DNA from 4 places in the Pantoea sp. Ae19-2 genome. Region 2 is predicted to be linked to each of the others. Evidence: riboswitches for the same ligand, from Rfam matches in the RefSeq annotation. Region 2 holds a riboswitch; each other region holds the start of a gene.
What was found. Region 2 has a riboswitch for thiamine pyrophosphate ahead of thiM (hydroxyethylthiazole kinase). Riboswitches for the same ligand answer to the same signal wherever they lie in the genome.
Positions count from the first base shown of each region.

Region 1 (4,208 bases), 2.1 Mb from region 2:
GGTGTCCATGATCTGTGCGGCGAGTGTATGCTGCCGCAGGCGCAGCTCCCGGCTGCTCCACAACAGCATGGTGGTCAGGACCAGACACAGCACGCCGGCGCCGAGCGCGATACGTAACGAGGTCAACGTTGCCTGCCATAACGCCGGTTGCTGTAACGCGCCCCGAAGCCCGCTATCCAGACCATTTACGATCACCGCCAGCAGCGGCGGCAGCAGCAGCAGCAGGGCGAAAAAGATGATGGCGGCGTCGCTGACGCGGGCCAGCGTGGAATCCTGAGGATCGCGCCAGCCGTTCAGTTGCGGGCTACCCGCCGGAATGGCGTTGCTGAAGCGCTGGCTGAGGAGCACCAGCACCAGGCAGCAGCTGAGCTGAATCAGCGCCAGGAGCGCCGCGCGGCCCGGATCGTAGTCATAGCTTAGCGCCTGGAAGATGGCCAGTTCGATGGTGGTCGCCTGCGGCCCGCCACCCAGCGATAGCACGGTGGCAAAACTGGCAAAACAGAGCATAAAGATTAATGCCCCGGTGGGCAGGAGCTGGCGGCGCAGCCAGGGCCATTCAAGCAGCCGGAAATGATGCCAGCCACGTATGTTCAGTTGGGCAGCAAGCTGACGCTGTTCGGCAGGAATGCTTTCCAGCGCCTGCAGCATCAGGCGCGTGGCCAGCGGCAGGTTGAAAAACACATGGGCCAGTAAAATTCCCTGAAGCCCGTAAGGCGAGAAGTGATAGTCCACGCCAAGCCAGGCGCAAAGCTGCGCCAGCCAGCCCACCCGACCATAGACGGTGAGCAGGCCGAATACGGCCACCAGCACGGGCAGAACCAGCGTCATGGCGCACAGGCGCAGCAACACCTGACGTCCGGGAAAGCGCCGCCGATAAAGGGCTCGGGACAGTGGAATGGCCGGCAGCAAGGAGAGCAGGGCGGAAAGCAGCGCCTGCTTAAACGAAAAGCCAATAACATGATGCAGATACGTATCCTGCAGGACAGACCGCCAGTCGGTCGCTGGCGCCGCCATCCACAGTGCTGTGAAGGCCAGCAGCGCCACGCTGCAGAGCAGCAGCGTGGCGAGCGAACCCGGAATCAGCCAGAAAGGGATTAACGGCTGACGGCGCGTTGCCATTGGCTAACCCATTGCGAACGGTGGCTGGCAACCTCTTCCGGTGAAAACTGCAATGTTGTCTTCGGCACGCTGAGCGAGGCAAATCCGGCGGGCAGGTCAGTTTTGATCACCGGATACATCCAGTTCCCGGTAGGGATGGTGTTCTGAAAGGCTGGCGTAACCATGAATTGCATAAACTGTTCTGCCAGTTTGGGCTGCTTGCTGTTCGCCAGTCGGGCGGCCACCTCAACCTGCAGATAGTTGCCTTCGGCGAAGGATGCCGCAGCATAGTTATCTTTTTTCTCTTCAATGATGTGATAAGCCGGTGACGTGGTATAGCTCAGCACCAGATCGCTCTCGCCTTTAAGAAACAGGCCGTAGGCTTCACTCCAGCCTTTGGTGACCGTGACGGTTTTCTTCGCCAGCTTTTGCCAGGCCTCAGGCGCGTTGTCCCCGTAAACCTTTTGCATCCACAGCAGCAGGCCAAGGCCTGGCGTGCTGGTGCGAGGATCTTCATAAATCACGCGCCATTTCTCTGGGCTTTCGACCAGTTCTTTCAGGCTTGTAGGGGGATTTTTTAGTGTGTTTTTGTTGTACACGAATGCGAAATAACCGTAATCGAACGGCACAAAGGTGGTGTCCATCCAGCCGCCGGGCACCTGCAGCTCACGGGTATCCACGTCGCTTTTGGCAAACAGGCCGGTTTGCTGCGCGGCCTGCAGAAGGTTGTTATCCAGGCCTAGTACCACATCGGCCTTTGTGTTCTTGCCTTCCATACGTACACGGTTCAGCAGCGAAACACCGTCTTCCAGCGCGACAAATTTCAGCTCGCAACCGCACTGGGCTTCAAAGGCTTTTTTGACGGCCGGACCCGGCCCCCAGTCAGCGGAAAAGGCGTCGTAGGTGTAAACCGTCAGGACAGGTTTGGCCGCAAAGACCGGGGCAGAGAGTAACAGCAGCACGGGCAGGACGTTTTTTAACACTTTGCGCTCCTAGGGCGGCAGGGTTGAGTCGCAAAGGATCTGAGCAAAACAACCTCTCAAATCCCTACGTCGGTATTAACCGATTCAGGTTCGACGGGTATTTCTCAGCGCCCTGACACTGTGGAAAGGGGCACCCCGTTGAGAACGCCACATTCTAGTCATTAAATGCGCAAGGGGAAAGGCTCACAGCGTAGGCGGGGCAAACCAGGCGGATTTAAAATCAAACCAGCCCAATGTATTCATCCGCACGCCGCGCATACTGCGCTGGCCCTCCAGCAGCAGCCAGTGATGAAACAGCGGATGAAGCCAGCTATTTTCCACCAGATATTTACCCCATTCAGCGAGGGAGAGCGTTTTTTCACGCCAGCGCGTGGCATCCTGCTGCCAGTTAACAGGCAGACAGTGCTGCATCAACGGCGTTTCGTATAACAGGGCAAACAGGGAATATTCGAGGGGCAGGGTAAAATTGACGCTGCCCAGCCAGATATCACTCTCGCCTTCGCCCTGATGCCAGCTTTCGTAACTGACTTCCCGGGTGTTCAACGTAACGCCCTGTTCTGCCAGCAACGGACGTAAGGCATCCGTAATACTGACATGCTCAATATGCTGGTTATACCAGGTTAACGTCAGGCTCGTGAGGCCCGCCGGTTTGTCCACTGGGGTCAGATCGCGGCGATGGTGCCAGCGGGGTAGCAGGCCGTAAGCCGGGAACCAGTAGCGCTGATAACCCCTGCCCGCATTATTGAGGAGTGCAATCGGGTTAAGCAGGTCGCTGAGCCAGCGTCGAATGTCTCGGTCGGCCATTTTTTCTGAACGCTGATCGAACAGTAAATAGTAGCAGCCTTCTTCAAGCCGGCTCTCTTCCTGTTTCTCATCGGCTTTTTCGCCCTGCAGGCGAACCCCTGCATAAACCAGCTCGTCACTGATCTCTGGCAGTACCCACACCGACACATCATCGATCAGCGCGCGATAGCCAAAGTAGTCGTCAAACGCTTCTATCTTCAACTGGCTGTGCTGATTACGGACGACCCGATAAGGACCTGTTCCCACAGGTTGACGGGCAAAATCGCGAATTTCAGGCCATTCCCGTGGCAGAATCATGGCGCTGACGCTGCCCAGCAGCCAGGGCAGCCAGCTGTCGGGCTGATCCAGATAGATATCCAGGGTCCAGGGGGCCGGTGAGTCGAGCCGTTGGATATGAGAAAACAGGGGATACTGACGCAGGCGTTCCAGGCTTGCGATCACATCGGCCATGTCCAGCTCCCGGCCATGATGAAAACGAATGGCAGGGCGTAAATAAAAGCGCCAGTGGAGATCGGATGTTTGCTGCCAGTGATGGGCGATATCGGCCTCGATTTCCCCCTGTTCCTCATTTATGCGCGTCAGGCCGCTAAAGATCTGGCGGGCAATATGGGTTTCCGAACGGCGCAGGGGCGAACCGGGTAACAGATTCAGCAGAGGGCGATAATAGAGGACGCGCAAAATATGTTTGCCCTGGCGGAAGCTCCGCCCCAGGTGGGCGCTGATCATCTGTCTGACCTGATCTTTATCCCCCACCAGCTGGACTAACTGATCGATACGATCCTGCTCCAGAAGATCTTCGGCACGCTGCTGCTGCAGCGCCAGCCCGGTGTAGCAGAAGGTCATCAGGGAACGTTTGCCCCGTCCGGCTTCGGCCTGCCAGGTGAGCCAGCCAGCCGCTTGCATTCTGTTGAGCAGGTTTCGCATATGGCGACGCGAACAGTGCAGCAAATCAGCCAGTTCGCCCAGGGTTGTTTCCTGTGGTTGTCCCTGGCAATTTTGCCACAGACGAATGAACTGCTGCTTCAGACGTGATGACGACATAAAAGAGGAACTCCCTGATAAAGGTGCTCTGTTTTTCTTACCCCATTTTAGAGGCAATCTTTCCTGTATTGGAAGAGCGGGAGGCATTCAGTAATGAATGGCGCTCTGACATGGACTGGCAGCGATGTCTGTCCCTTCTGAGTAGTGTGTTACGATTTCGCCAGCAGGGTTATTCTGCTGGTTTTTTTTACGTTGTAGGTTTGGGTCGGGGTTCCATTGTTCCCGTTTCTCCCGTTGTTCTGTCAGGGATAAGGCATGAAATCTTTGTTATCGTTCTCGCGC
Region 1 covers NZ_JBCHWE010000001.1:3,116,690-3,120,897, reverse strand. Annotated here, with positions in the region: gene thiP (thiamine/thiamine pyrophosphate ABC transporter permease ThiP) at 1-1,119, opposite strand, end outside; gene thiB (thiamine ABC transporter substrate binding subunit) at 1,095-2,081, opposite strand; TPP riboswitch at 2,125-2,229, opposite strand; gene sgrR (HTH-type transcriptional regulator SgrR) at 2,265-3,926, opposite strand; gene AAIE03_RS14460 (MFS transporter) at 4,182-4,208, shown strand, end outside.
Region 1: linked by a shared signal. The riboswitch ahead of thiB (thiamine ABC transporter substrate binding subunit) and the one ahead of thiM (hydroxyethylthiazole kinase) in region 2 are both predicted to bind thiamine pyrophosphate.

Region 2 (4,208 bases):
GTGGATGAAAAAGGCGAGCCCATTGAGATCCGCGATCCGCTGAACGCGCAACTGGCCACTTGCGTAGCGGAAAGTGATGACGGTGAAGCTCGCGTGCGGGCGTTACTCAACATCAGCAGGGTATTTGGCGACGATCTTGCTAAAAACGATGCGCTGGTGAAACAACTTACCGCCTGTTACCTGCTGCTTGCCGCTCAGGGAGCCCGTGCCAGCGTTCAGCAGGCCATTGCCGGTCCTGAGGTCTGATGCGATCGCCTGATGCCAGGCCGAAGATAAAACGGACAGCGATATGACACTTTCTTACACCATTACCACCAGCGAACCGGTGAATCAGCAGGTTTATCGCTATCTGCGCCGCGATATCGTGACGTGCGTAATTCAGCCGGGCGCACTGCTCTCGGAAAAAGAGGTTTCCGCCCGGTTCAACCTCTCACGTCAGCCGGTGCGGGAAGCCTTTATCAAGCTCGCGGAGGCCGGTCTGGTTCAGATCCTGCCGCAGCGCGGCACCTTTGTGCGCAGGATCTCGGCTAAACGGGTCGAAGATGGTCGTTTCATTCGTGAGGCCGTGGAGATTGCCGTGGTCCGTCGCGCTGCTGAGGAAATCGAAGAGTCAGGGCTGATGGCGCTGGAGCATAACCTGCAACTGCAACGCATCACCGCTGCCCGTGGCGATAGCCAGATGTTCTTAAGCCTGGACGATGAGTTTCATCGCCTCATCGCTGAGAGCATCGGCTGTCCGCTGGCGTGGGAAACGGTTGAAAACATCAAAGCCACCATGGATCGGGTACGCTATTTAACCCTGAATGACGTTGCGCCCGCCGAAACCCTGATAGAACAGCATGATGCTATTTTTGCGGCGCTGAAGGCAAACGATCCCGTCAAGGCTGAGGCGGCGTTGCGCCATCATTTGCAGGCCATGATGTTTTCGATCACCCCAGTCATCAAGCAAAACAGCGCCTGGTTTGAAGAGGATTAACGCCTTGCCAGTCTGCAAGGCGAAACACGATGGGCTACCACCACTGATGGAAATGGTGCACCGGCCCAATCCCGTTGCCCACTTCCAGCGAATCTGCCGCCAGTAATGCCTGCTGCAGCCAGGCTTTCGCTTCACTGATCGTCGCTTCCCAGCTGTCATGCCGGGGACGTAAGGCCGCGAGCGCGGCGGACAGCGTACAGCCGGTGCCGTGCGTATGACGCGTGTTTACCCGTACGCTGCTAAAGCGCTGACGCCCTGCCCGGGTTAGCAGCCAGTCCGGGCTTTCATCACCATCGAGATGACCGCCTTTCATCAGCACTGCCTGGCAACCCAGCGCCAGTAGCGCTTTGCCCTGGGTGAGCATCTCATCTTCATTGAGGGCAACCTGGCATCCCAGCAGTGCAGCGGCTTCGGGCAGGTTTGGCGTAATCAATGAGACCTGTGGCAATAAACGATCTCGCACACAGGCAATCGCATCCGGATTCAGCAGGGCATCGCCGCTTTTAGCCACCATCACCGTATCCAGCACCACAAAGGGAATTTCCCGCCGCTGCAGGCCATGGGCCACCCGCTCGACAATTTCTGTTTCAGACAGCATGCCAATCTTCGCACTGTCGATGCGCACATCATCCAGCACCGAGTCCAATTGGGCGGTCACAAATTCTGGCGCAACACGGTATACCGACTGCACACCGCAGGTATTCTGCGCCACCAGCGCCGTGATCACACTGGTACCGTACGCGCCCAGTGCAGAGAAGGTTTTCAGATCGGCCTGGATACCGGCCCCGCCGCTGGGATCGGTCCCTGCAATCGTCAGGGCATTAATGCGTTTCATCAGGTGCCTCCAGCGTCCAGAGTGCATCCAGGAAAACAGGCGCAAAGCTACCCGGTCCATCTGCATCCTGCGCGGCCTTTTCTCCAGCCAGCGCCATCACCCGACAGGCGCAGGCGATGTTGATCAGTCGGTCACCTGGCAAACAGGCAAAGGCCGCCACCACCGCTGAAAGCGCACAGCCGGTGCCGACCACCCGCGTCATTAACGGCGAGCCGCCCGTAATCGCCCAGGTTCGCTGTCCATCGGTGACATAGTCTACTTCGCCGGTTACGACGACACAGGTATCAAAAGCTTTTGCCAGCTGTTGGGCAGCCTGCAGCGCGGCTTCGGCCGAATGCAGGCTGTCAACACCGCGTCCGCCTTCTGCCTGCTGCGCCAGCGCCAGAATCTCTGAGGCATTGCCGCGAACCACTGCAGGCGACTGCGCGAGTAGCTGCTTGCAAAACGCGGTGCGCAGCGTCAGCGCGCCGACCGCCACCGGATCCAGTGTCCATGGCGTGCCCGCCTGGTTTGCTGCAAGCACCGCAGCCTGCATCGCTTGCTTACGATCGTGGGTTAGCGTACCGACATTGATAAGCAGCGCATCGGCAAGCGCGCTAAACTGCGCCGCTTCGTCAGCGTCGATGACCATGGCCGGAGAGGCATTAAGGGCGAGTAAAACGTTAGCCGTTAGCGTTTGCACCACATCGTTGGTCATACAGTGCACCAGCGGTGACTGACGGCGAAACTGTTGCAGAATGGGCGCGCATTGCGCATCAGAAAGGTGTTGCGGTTGATGTGTCATCAGAGCTCCCAACCGGCGGACAAGAAGGCGAATGCGGTCAGGCATCAGACTTCCCTACGCTGGCATTATCCAGATCAGGTAATACGGGTTTTTCTCAGCCTTCACAAAGAAGGGCACCCCGAGTCGTCAGGTAAATTCACTTTACCCGTCATCAGCATAAGGTTGAGCCACTGGCAAAGCAACCTTGCCCGCATCAAATCAGATCGTTTAATCCGGGTTTATATTCAACACGCCTTCTTGGGCTTATTCTTGAGATAACAATTATTTACTCAGAGTATCCTGATGAAAACTGGCTTCAGCCTGGTCGCATATTTTATAAAACTGGCGTTACTCATGTCAGGATTGATGCTGGCATTTCAGGCGAGTGCCGCCCCCAGTTTTTCATGTGCGCATCCCAGCGCAATCGAAAAGGTGATTTGTCAGAGCCAGACGTTATCGGCAAAAGATCGGTTAATGGCGCATTTTTTTGATCTCGCGAAAAAAAACGCCACGGCCGGACCTTCGGGGCTCATTACCGCACAACGGCAATGGTTAAAAAACCTGACTAAAATGTGTCTCACTGACCCTCAAGAAAAACGCATTGAAGGATACTACGATCAACGGCTTTTTGAACTCGCTGTCATGGTTCTTTATACCCATCATGGCGAAGCCATTAAGCAAATCCGTAAAACAAATCCCGAGTTAGTGAACATATACGAAGCGATTTATCAGTTTACTTCTCTTCCAGCAGGTTCAACCAGGCATAATAAGGTCACCGAACTCATTCGACCCGCTTTCGAAGTAACAGATAACCACATATTCGAAGATAAAATTCCTGATGCAGAAAGCGCAGCAGAAAATACCAACAACTTCGGCATGTTTCTCTGGCTCATTGCCGAAAATAATCCAGAATCACTTATTATCCCCTGCGAGGCATTTTTACGGCATCCACAAAATATCGTCTGGCTGGAACCGCTGGCCGGTGGTGCAATTGACAGCCGAACCCCCATCAGTGACTGCGAACAAACTCAACCCACACTGCCGTTGTTTAAGCAATTTATTCATCTGGCGGAAGATGCCACCCCTGTTAGCACAGGGACCATTCGTTTTACAATTTATGCCATTACACGGGCGGAAATTTCAGCCACGTTAAGTCACAGCATGAAGTTTTTAAAGTCCATCCAATACGGAAAAAATAGCTTATCTGACGACGCACAGCAGTTTATCAAGCAGCATACTGAAGGCTACCAGAATAGCCTTATTGAGCTGACACACTACTACCAACATGCGTTTAACATGCCGGCGGATACGGCGAATAGCGAAGCCAGACGTTCAATCACGATCCTGCTGAATAACATTACCGATGATGAGTAATAAAAAATGCAAAAAGACGATGAAGCGCCATCTAATATCAAAGGCTTAATTAGCTTACCGCTGATTGTGTGATTGCACTCCTGATGATTATGGCTTATACATCTGTGTCTTCTGGTACATTTATCTTTTCTTTAATAGGGGGCACTTTAATATTAATAAGTTGGGCAATGTGGTTAATATGCGAACTTGTTGCATCTATTTGGGAACGCCGTTGGAAAGATGTCGCGAAAGTTATTTCCCTGCCATTCATTTTCGCTGGC
Region 2 covers NZ_JBCHWE010000001.1:967,442-971,649, reverse strand. Annotated here, with positions in the region: gene AAIE03_RS04550 (mannitol dehydrogenase family protein) at 1-246, shown strand, start outside; gene AAIE03_RS04545 (GntR family transcriptional regulator) at 290-976, shown strand; gene thiD (bifunctional hydroxymethylpyrimidine kinase/phosphomethylpyrimidine kinase) at 1,011-1,811, opposite strand; gene thiM (hydroxyethylthiazole kinase) at 1,798-2,640, opposite strand; TPP riboswitch at 2,630-2,726, opposite strand; gene AAIE03_RS04530 (lysozyme inhibitor LprI family protein) at 2,878-3,948, shown strand; gene AAIE03_RS04525 (hypothetical protein) at 4,038-4,208, shown strand, end outside.

Region 3 (4,208 bases), on a different contig from region 2:
GGCGAGCTTCAGCGCTTTTCACTGCTCAGGGTGATGTTACTGGACCCTGTGTTTTTATTTGCGGATGAGCCGACGTCGCGCCTGGATCCTGTCGTTCAGCAGCAGACGCTGGCGTTGATTAGCGAACTGGCAACACAGCAACGCTGCGCCATTTTGCTGGTCAGCCACGATCTCGCCTTACTGGAGAAAAGCGCGCATCGTGTTATCTCACTGGCTTCCCTCAGCCAGAGCGCCGCAATAGCCCAGGAAGTCTGTATTTAACCGAAGGCAGGGAAACCTGCCTTCACACATGCTCCATGACCAGCACAGCCAGCGTATCTGGCTCAAGCGCACGAAAAATATGCTCAGTGTCGCCCGGGTAGCTGATGTAATCGCCTACCTCAAGCTCAACGGGTGAATCAACCGGCCCAACCTCTGCGCGCCCTTGCGTCAAAATTAAATGTTCGATGGTATTCGGTGAATGCGGCTGTGAGCAGCGTTCGCTGCCGGGCTGTATGTGCAGAAGATAGATATCCCGTCGTGCGCCCGGTGGACAGGTTGCCAGTAAGACGGCTTTGTAATCAGCCTGCTCAGCAGCCACCGTGGGGCCTTCTCCGCGGCGAATAACCTGTAACCGGTTCGTTTCCGGCTCCATCAGGCGTGCAAATGGAATATTGAGCGCGACACACAGCGACCACAACGTCTCAATACCCGGATTGCCGTTACCGGCTTCAAGCTGAGACAGGGTCGATTTTGCAATCCCCGCCCGGCGAGCAACTTCAGCCAGCGTCAGGCCGGCACGCTGGCGTTCTCTTACTAAACCTCGGGCAATGATATCAATGGGCGTGCTCATCACTTTTCCTGTTCGTTAAAATGAACGTATCGTTCGTCTTGTAATACATATCCGATGTTCATTATAATGGATTTATCGTTCGTTATGGGATTCGATGTTGATGCTGGCAAAAAAATTCACGCTGGATAAAGGCGTTATAAAAGCAATTTTTCTGGTCTGTATCGCAGATGGCATTGTCGGCCTGTCTTACGGGTCGCTCGCCACTGCTGATGGCTTTCCGTTTTGGGTACCGCTGGCGTTATCAACGCTGGTGCTGGCTGGCGCATCGGAATTCTTATTTATTGGCATCGTTGCCGGCGGTGGCAGTCCTTTAACCGCTGCCGCGGCAGGTTTGCTGGTCAACGCCCGCCATCTTCCCTTTGGCATTGCGGTTAAAGACTTAGTGGGCAGAGGCTGGCGGGGGGCGCTCGGCTGTCACATTATGAACGATGAAAGTGTGGTGTTCGGCATCTCTCAGCCGCAGCTGGCTCAACGCCGCAGTGCGTTTTGGCTGTGCGGCATCGGTATCGGATTGATCTGGCCGTTCACCGTCATGCTCGGGGCCGCGATTGGCCAGTTTATCCCGAATATTTCCGTTATCGGTCTGGATGCCGTGTTTCCCGCCATTCTTATCGCACTCATCTTCCCGGCGTTACGCAAACCCCGAACCCGCATTCCTGCGGCTACCGGCGCCGTGCTGTCGCTGGCGGTCACGCCATTTGTTCCAGCAGGGATGCCTGTTCTGTTTTCGTTGTTAGGGCTGCTTACGTGGAGATCGCGCAAATGAATCATCCGATGATAATTGCAGGCATTGCCTTGCTGTCTGCCGGAACCTATGCCATTCGTTATGCGGGCGTCAAACTGGGTAACCGGTTGCCTGTCAGTGAGCGCACGCAAAATGTGTTATCCGATGCGGCCACGGTACTGTTACTGGCCGTTGCAGCCACCACCACGTTGTTCGAAGGTCAGCATTTTGCCGGGATGGCAAGGCTGCTGGGCGTGTCGTTTGCCATTTTTCTCGCCTGGCGCAGGGCGCCGCTGATCGTCATCATTTTGGGCGCAGCCTGTATGACCGCTCTGCTGCGTTACCTGAATGTGCCTTAGTCGCTAACGACAAATTGCTGCATCAGCCTTGACGTAAGGCGCGGCTTAAAATAAAACTAGAACCCGTCAGGGGAGTCTCGCCAAAGAGACTGAGAGGCTAATAGCGCAATGCGCGGCTTAGCGACCCTTAGAACCTGACCCAGTTGATACTGGCGTAGGAAGACGGGTATCTTTGCCACAGGCAGATACTTGCCGCAGAGTCTGCTTTTGCCGGGCTCATGCTTTTTCCCTTCTTGTATCACGGGTCTCTGACTGTTAACAGAGAGGCCAAAGTGAAAATCCTGTTTCTGATGTTACCCTGTCAGGTTGGCTGGCAATGAGCCGCTGGTCAGTGCTCGGCAGCGGCGTGTCCGGATTGTGTATCGCCACGCTACTGGCGGAGCAGGGTGAACCTGTCGAAATCATTACCTTACCGGACTGCCGCGCGGCATCGCACTGGGCTGGCGGTATGCTGGCGCCCTGGTGCGAAGCGGAAAGTGCGCCACAGCAGGTCGTTGACTGGGGTCAGTATGCTGCGGCATGGTGGTCGGCCCGGGTCAGCGGCGTGGAACAGCAGGGTACCCTGGTGATTGCGCCCCCGCGCGACAGTGCTGAGTTAACGCGTTTCGCTAACATGACCTCATCACATCAGTGGGTGACGCCAGCAGAGATTGAACCTGCGCTGGAAGACCGTTTTGCCCGTGGCTTGTTCTTTGCCGCAGAAGGTCATCTTGATCCCCGGCTGGCAATGCAACAATTACAAACGCGTTTACTGAATGCGGGTGTCCGGTTTCACCCGGGTAAACCCAGCGGGAAAATTATCGATTGCCGGGGTATTCATGCCCGGCAATCCCAACCGGAATTGCGTGCCGTGCGCGGTGAAATGGTTATTCTCCACACCGACGAAATAACGTTTTCCCGTCCTGTTCGCCTGCTGCACCCGCGTTTTCCCTGTTATCTGGTGCCCAGGGCTCAGGGGCATTTTATGCTGGGCGCGACCATGGTCGAAAGCCAGGATGACAGCCCAATCAGCGCGCGCGCTATGATGGAACTGTTAAGCGCAGCCTACAGCATCCATCCTGCCCTCGCCGAAGCACGCATTATTGAAAGCGGCACAGGTCTGCGTCCGGCTTACCGCCACAATCTGCCCGAAGTGCGTTATGAAAATGGCATTTTTTCCATTAACGGCATGTACCGTCACGGCTTCCTGCTGGCCCCGATGATGGCCGAGAAGCTTATGCAACAACTGACGTCCGAGGGAGTGCGATGAAAATAGAACTGAACGGCCTTGCTATTGAAACCGAAGCCCGCACGCTGGCTGAATTACTCGTGGAACAACATATCGATGCTGGCTGTGTCGCCAGTGCCGTGAACGGCGAATTTGTTCCCCGGGAGCGCTATTCCTCAGAGCCGCTTGTGGCGGGTTGTCGTCTTGAAGTGTTATCGCCGATGCAGGGAGGCTAACGATGTTTTATGACTTTAGCGGACAGTCACGTTTTTTACTGGGTACTGCAGGTTATCCCTCGCCGGATATTCTGCAACAGGCCGTTGGCGCATCCGGCGCCGAGATTATTACGGTGAGTCTGCGTCGTGAAGGAAGCCAGGGCGGAGCCTTTCGCGATCTCCTGAAAACCTTAAATAAACGCGTTTTACCCAATACCGCAGGCTGCCACACGGTGAAAGAAGCCGTGACGACTGCGCATATGGCGCGGGAATTGTTTGCCACGTCCTGGATCAAGCTTGAGGTGATCGGTCATGCCGATACCTTACAGCCCGATCCCTTTGCCCTCGTCGAAGCAGCACGTATTTTGTGTGCAGAGGGTTTCCACGTTTTCCCTTACACCACAGAAGATCTGATTGTGGGCGAGAAACTGCTGGACGCGGGCTGTGAAGTGCTGATGCCGTGGGGGGCGCCTATCGGCTCAGGCCAGGGATTACGCAATATCGAGGGATTACGGACGATGCGTGCCTGGTTTAAGGACGTTCCACTGATTATTGATGCCGGGATCGGTGCGCCGAGCCAGGCGGCTCAGGCGATGGAATTGGGGTTTGATGCTGTGCTGTTGAATACCGCCGTGGCGAAATCCAGCGATCCGGTTCGCATGGCTGACGCATTTGCGCGCGCCATTGAAGCGGGATATCAGGCACGTCAGGCTGGCATGATGGAGCGTCGCGACATGGCTGCCGCCTCTACGCCCGTTTTCGGGCTGGCGCAATTTCGCTAAGGAGCAGAGATGGCACGTTATCAACGACAGACAATGCTGCCAGAAGTGGGCGAGCAGGGGCAGCAGGCTTTGTCCGCTGCCCGCGTCTT
Region 3 covers NZ_JBCHWE010000002.1:327,998-332,205, reverse strand. Annotated here, with positions in the region: gene AAIE03_RS22110 (ABC transporter ATP-binding protein) at 1-261, shown strand, start outside; gene AAIE03_RS22105 (helix-turn-helix domain-containing protein) at 284-832, opposite strand; gene AAIE03_RS22100 (AzlC family ABC transporter permease) at 927-1,598, shown strand; gene AAIE03_RS22095 (AzlD domain-containing protein) at 1,595-1,915, shown strand; TPP riboswitch at 1,974-2,093, shown strand; gene AAIE03_RS22090 (FAD-dependent oxidoreductase) at 2,232-3,164, shown strand; gene thiS (sulfur carrier protein ThiS) at 3,161-3,358, shown strand; gene AAIE03_RS22080 (thiazole synthase) at 3,361-4,119, shown strand; gene AAIE03_RS22075 (HesA/MoeB/ThiF family protein) at 4,129-4,208, shown strand, end outside.
Region 3: linked by a shared signal. The riboswitch ahead of AAIE03_RS22090 (FAD-dependent oxidoreductase) and the one ahead of thiM (hydroxyethylthiazole kinase) in region 2 are both predicted to bind thiamine pyrophosphate.

Region 4 (4,208 bases), 2.7 Mb from region 2:
AGCCTTTTGCACAGGCTGCAGGTATTTCTGGGCGCTGACGCGCGTTAGTACGCCGTTTCGGGTTCGGCAAGCCGCAGCAGAACACGCGTGGCCTCCTGCCAGTCTTCTGCCTGAGTAATCGCGCTCACCACCGCAATACTGCCCACCCCGGTGGCCAGTACCTCTGGCGCACGATCAATACTGATGCCTCCGATCGCGACTGTTGAGATGCCGTGCAGCCGGGCCAAATGGCGCTTAAGTTCAGCTACGCCCTGCGGGGAAGAGGGCATGGCCTTCGTCTGGGTGGGGAAGATGTGCCCCAGCGCCACATAGGAAGGGCGCAGTGCCAGCGCCCGATCCAGCTCTGCATCATCATGAGTTGAAAGTCCCAGCCGCAAGCCTGCGTGCAGGATCTGCTGCAGGTTAGCGACCTCTAAATCTTCCTGACCCAGATGGACGCCATAGGCCTGATGTTTAATCGCCAGTTGCCAGTAATCATTGATAAACAGACGTGCCTGATAGCGCTTACCTGCGGCGATAGCCCGAATAATCATGGGTTCAACCACCTCGTCCGGCTGATCCTTGATCCGAAGCTGAAGGGTTCGCACACCGGCTTCCAGCAGGCGCTCTATCCATTCCACGCTGTCAACGACCGGATAGAGCCCCAGACGTGATGCGGTTGCGGGAAAGGCGTCCATTTATTCCTCCTTTATTGCGGTCGCAGGGTGATACAGCTCACCGCCGCGCTCACGAAAATGATCAGACATTTTCGCCATCCCCACCTCAATCGCCTGGGCTTCGGCTTCCTGCCTTGCGGCGTAGTCACGCACTTCCTGGGTAATTTTCATTGAGCAAAATTTGGGGCCGCACATAGAGCAGAAGTGGGCCACCTTACCGGACTCCTGCGGCAGGGTTTCATCGTGGTAAGCCCGGGCCGTATGCGGATCCAGTGCAAGATTAAACTGGTCTTCCCAGCGAAACTCAAAACGTGCTTTGGACATCGCATTGTCGCGGATCTGCGCGCCCGGATGACCCTTGGCCAGATCGGCTGCGTGCGCGGCGATCTTGTACGTGATTAAGCCCTGTTTAACATCTTCCTTGTTTGGCAGACCTAAATGCTCTTTGGGCGTGACGTAGCACAGCATGGCGCAGCCGAACCAGCCAATCATCGCGGCACCAATGCCGGAGGTAAAGTGATCGTAACCCGGAGCAATATCAGTGGTGAGGGGGCCCAGAGTGTAAAACGGCGCTTCATGGCAATGTTCCAGTTGTTCGGTCATGTTGCGACGGATCATTTGCATGGGAATATGGCCGGGGCCCTCAATCATCACCTGCACGTCGTATTCCCAGGCAATTTTCGTCAGCTCACCTAAGGTGTGCAGTTCCGCAAACTGCGCTTCGTCATTGGCATCCTGAATCGATCCCGGACGCAGGCCGTCACCCAGTGATAATGAGATGTCGTAGGCCGCACAAATTTCACAGATGTCGCGGAAGTGCTCATACAGGAAGCTCTCTCTGTGATGCGACAGGCACCACTTCGCCATAATGGAACCACCACGCGAGACAATCCCAGTCAGGCGCTTCGCGGTCATGGGCACGTAGCGCAGCAGCACGCCTGCATGAATCGTAAAATAATCCACACCCTGCTCGGCCTGTTCCAGCAATGTGTCGCGGAAAATTTCCCAGTTCAGATCTTCTGCCACACCGTTAACTTTCTCAAGCGCCTGATAGATCGGTACCGTACCGATAGGCACCGGGCTGTTACGCAAAATCCATTCACGGGTTTCGTGGATATAGCGGCCGGTGGAAAGATCCATGACGGTATCGGCGCCCCAACGCGTTGACCACACCAGCTTTTCAACCTCTTCTTCAATCGAGGAGGTCACGGCTGAGTTGCCGATATTGGCATTCACTTTCACCAGAAAGTTACGCCCGATGATCATGGGTTCGGATTCGGGATGGTTAATATTTGCCGGAATAATAGCGCGCCCGGCAGCCACTTCCTGACGCACAAACTCAGGGGTAATATTTTCTGGCAGATGGGCGCCAAAGCTGTGCCCCGGATGCTGCTGCAGCAGCACCTCGCCGCGGATGCGTTCCCGGCCCATATTTTCCCGCAGCGCGATAAACTCCATCTCCGGCGTAATTATGCCCCGACGAGCATAATGGAGCTGGGTAACGCAGTGGCCTGCCTTTGCACGGCGTGGTGTGGGCAGGTGTTCAAAACGTAAGTGATCCAGGCCGTCATCGGCCAGCCGCTGTTGCGTGTAGGCAGAGCTGATTTGCACCAGATTTTCGCTGTCATTCCGCTCTTCAATCCAGCGCGCCCGCAGTTTATCCAGCCCCCGATGCACGTCGATTTGTGCGGCGGGATCGCCATAGGCACCGGCCGTATCGTAAACCGGAACGGGCTCATTCTCCTCATAAACCGGCGCTTCTTTACTGCCGCTGGTCAGGGTAGGGCTGAGTTGAATTTCCCGCATTGGGACACGGATATCATCGCGGCTGCCGGTAAGCCAGATACGTTTTGAATTAGGGAAGGCGCTGCCGCCCTGAAGAGAGTCAATGAATTCCTGTGCCTGAGCACGTTGTTCGCGACGGGTCGTTTTAGCAGTAGACATAGCAATATTCCAGTAAGAGGGAAGGTTGCTTGTCCGGAGTTCGGAAGGAGTAACGGCACTGCTGACACCATTCGGTGGCGTACCGTATAAATTTACTCTTGTTCCCTTCGCAGGTTCTAACCTGATCAGGTTCCGCGGATCCCGAATTAACGGTCTCAGCCCTTAGGCACTCCGACAAGATGAGGTTTCAACGATTTCGCTACGGCGCCCGCTCGGCTTCACCCCGGAAAAAGGTATAGCATGAACAGCGCCCGTAGATGACGTATCAACCGTAAACACCGACTACGTTCGGCGTTAAACGTAAAGCCCACTCAGCATAAGGGGGCTTTTGGCTAATCACAAGTCTTTTACAATCGATTAGGTTTTAGGCGGGGCGGGCAATTTCGCTGTCGTTAGCCACGGGCGGGGTCAGGTGATTATCCCATGCCATCTGGATGAGTTTGTCCTCAAGCGTAAAGCGTCCTTCCAGGGCTTCTCCGACCTCCGATAGCGCATTCTGAAAGGTGACGTAGTTATCGTCATCAATCGCCTGCTGCAGGTGTCCGTCATACAGCTTCATCAGTTGTTCGGTGTTGGCTTCCAGCGAGGGATAAATCTGCGTTGCTGCCAACAGCGGACTGGTACCGTCCATTTCTCCGATCAGGCGTTGATAGAGGCTGAAGTGGCCGGATGAAAGGTAATCGACCAGATTATGGCAAAAGTTATCAAGTGCCTGTTCATCCAGACGCGTCAGTGCCTCTTTCTTTGGCTTGATACCGACCAAATGGTAATAAGAAACCAGTAACTGGCGGCGAGCGGCCAGCCATGAATCGACCAGTTCATTACTGCCACCTACGCGTTTGGTCAGAACGTCTAACTGGTTGAGCATAGTTAACTCCGTATGAGTTATGCACCTTCATATTTCAGATTAGCGATGCGTCAAGTGCGCTTGTTTTCCACGAGCCTGCCGGGGAGAAATAAGCGTGTTGCCGTCTTGCAACCAGAATTATTTGGGTATAGTTGTTCATCTACACACTTAACATCGGGACTTCAGCGTGCGGGTTGACGCTAAGGATGACGAAATAAATGCAATGCGAAATTTCAAGCGTAGACGCTGGATGGTGGATTGTCAGCAGTGAACAAAAAATTTGGTTACCGCAAGGAGACCTGCCTCACGGTAATGCGCAGCATTTTGGCCTGACGGGTCATCAGGGGCGCGTAATTGGCGAATGGCAGGGGGAGAATGTCTGGCTGATTTGCGAAACACGTTCGGAGGATATGCTGTCTTTGCGGCAGTTACTTAACGAAGATCCGGGACTGTTTCAGTTGGCAGGGCGCGGTGTACAGCTGGCCGAATTTTATCGCTCTCACCGCTGGTGTGGCTACTGCGGCCATGAGATGCACGCCAGCAAGCGTGAATTTGCCTGCCTGTGCAGCCACTGCCGTGAACGCTACTATCCACAGATTGCGCCCTGCATTATCGTCGCCATTCGCCGGGGGGACGAGATCCTGTTGGCTAACCATGCGCGCCAGCGTAATAACATTTACACTGTGCTGGCCGGTTTCGTCGAAGTCGGCGAAACCATTGAACAGGCCGTCGCGCGCGAGGTAATGGAAGAGAGCAACGTG
Region 4 covers NZ_JBCHWE010000001.1:3,690,863-3,695,070, reverse strand. Annotated here, with positions in the region: gene thiE (thiamine phosphate synthase) at 45-677, opposite strand; gene thiC (phosphomethylpyrimidine synthase ThiC) at 678-2,600, opposite strand; TPP riboswitch at 2,686-2,784, opposite strand; gene AAIE03_RS16955 (Rsd/AlgQ family anti-sigma factor) at 2,965-3,468, opposite strand; gene nudC (NAD(+) diphosphatase) at 3,666-4,208, shown strand, end outside.
Region 4: linked by a shared signal. The riboswitch ahead of thiC (phosphomethylpyrimidine synthase ThiC) and the one ahead of thiM (hydroxyethylthiazole kinase) in region 2 are both predicted to bind thiamine pyrophosphate.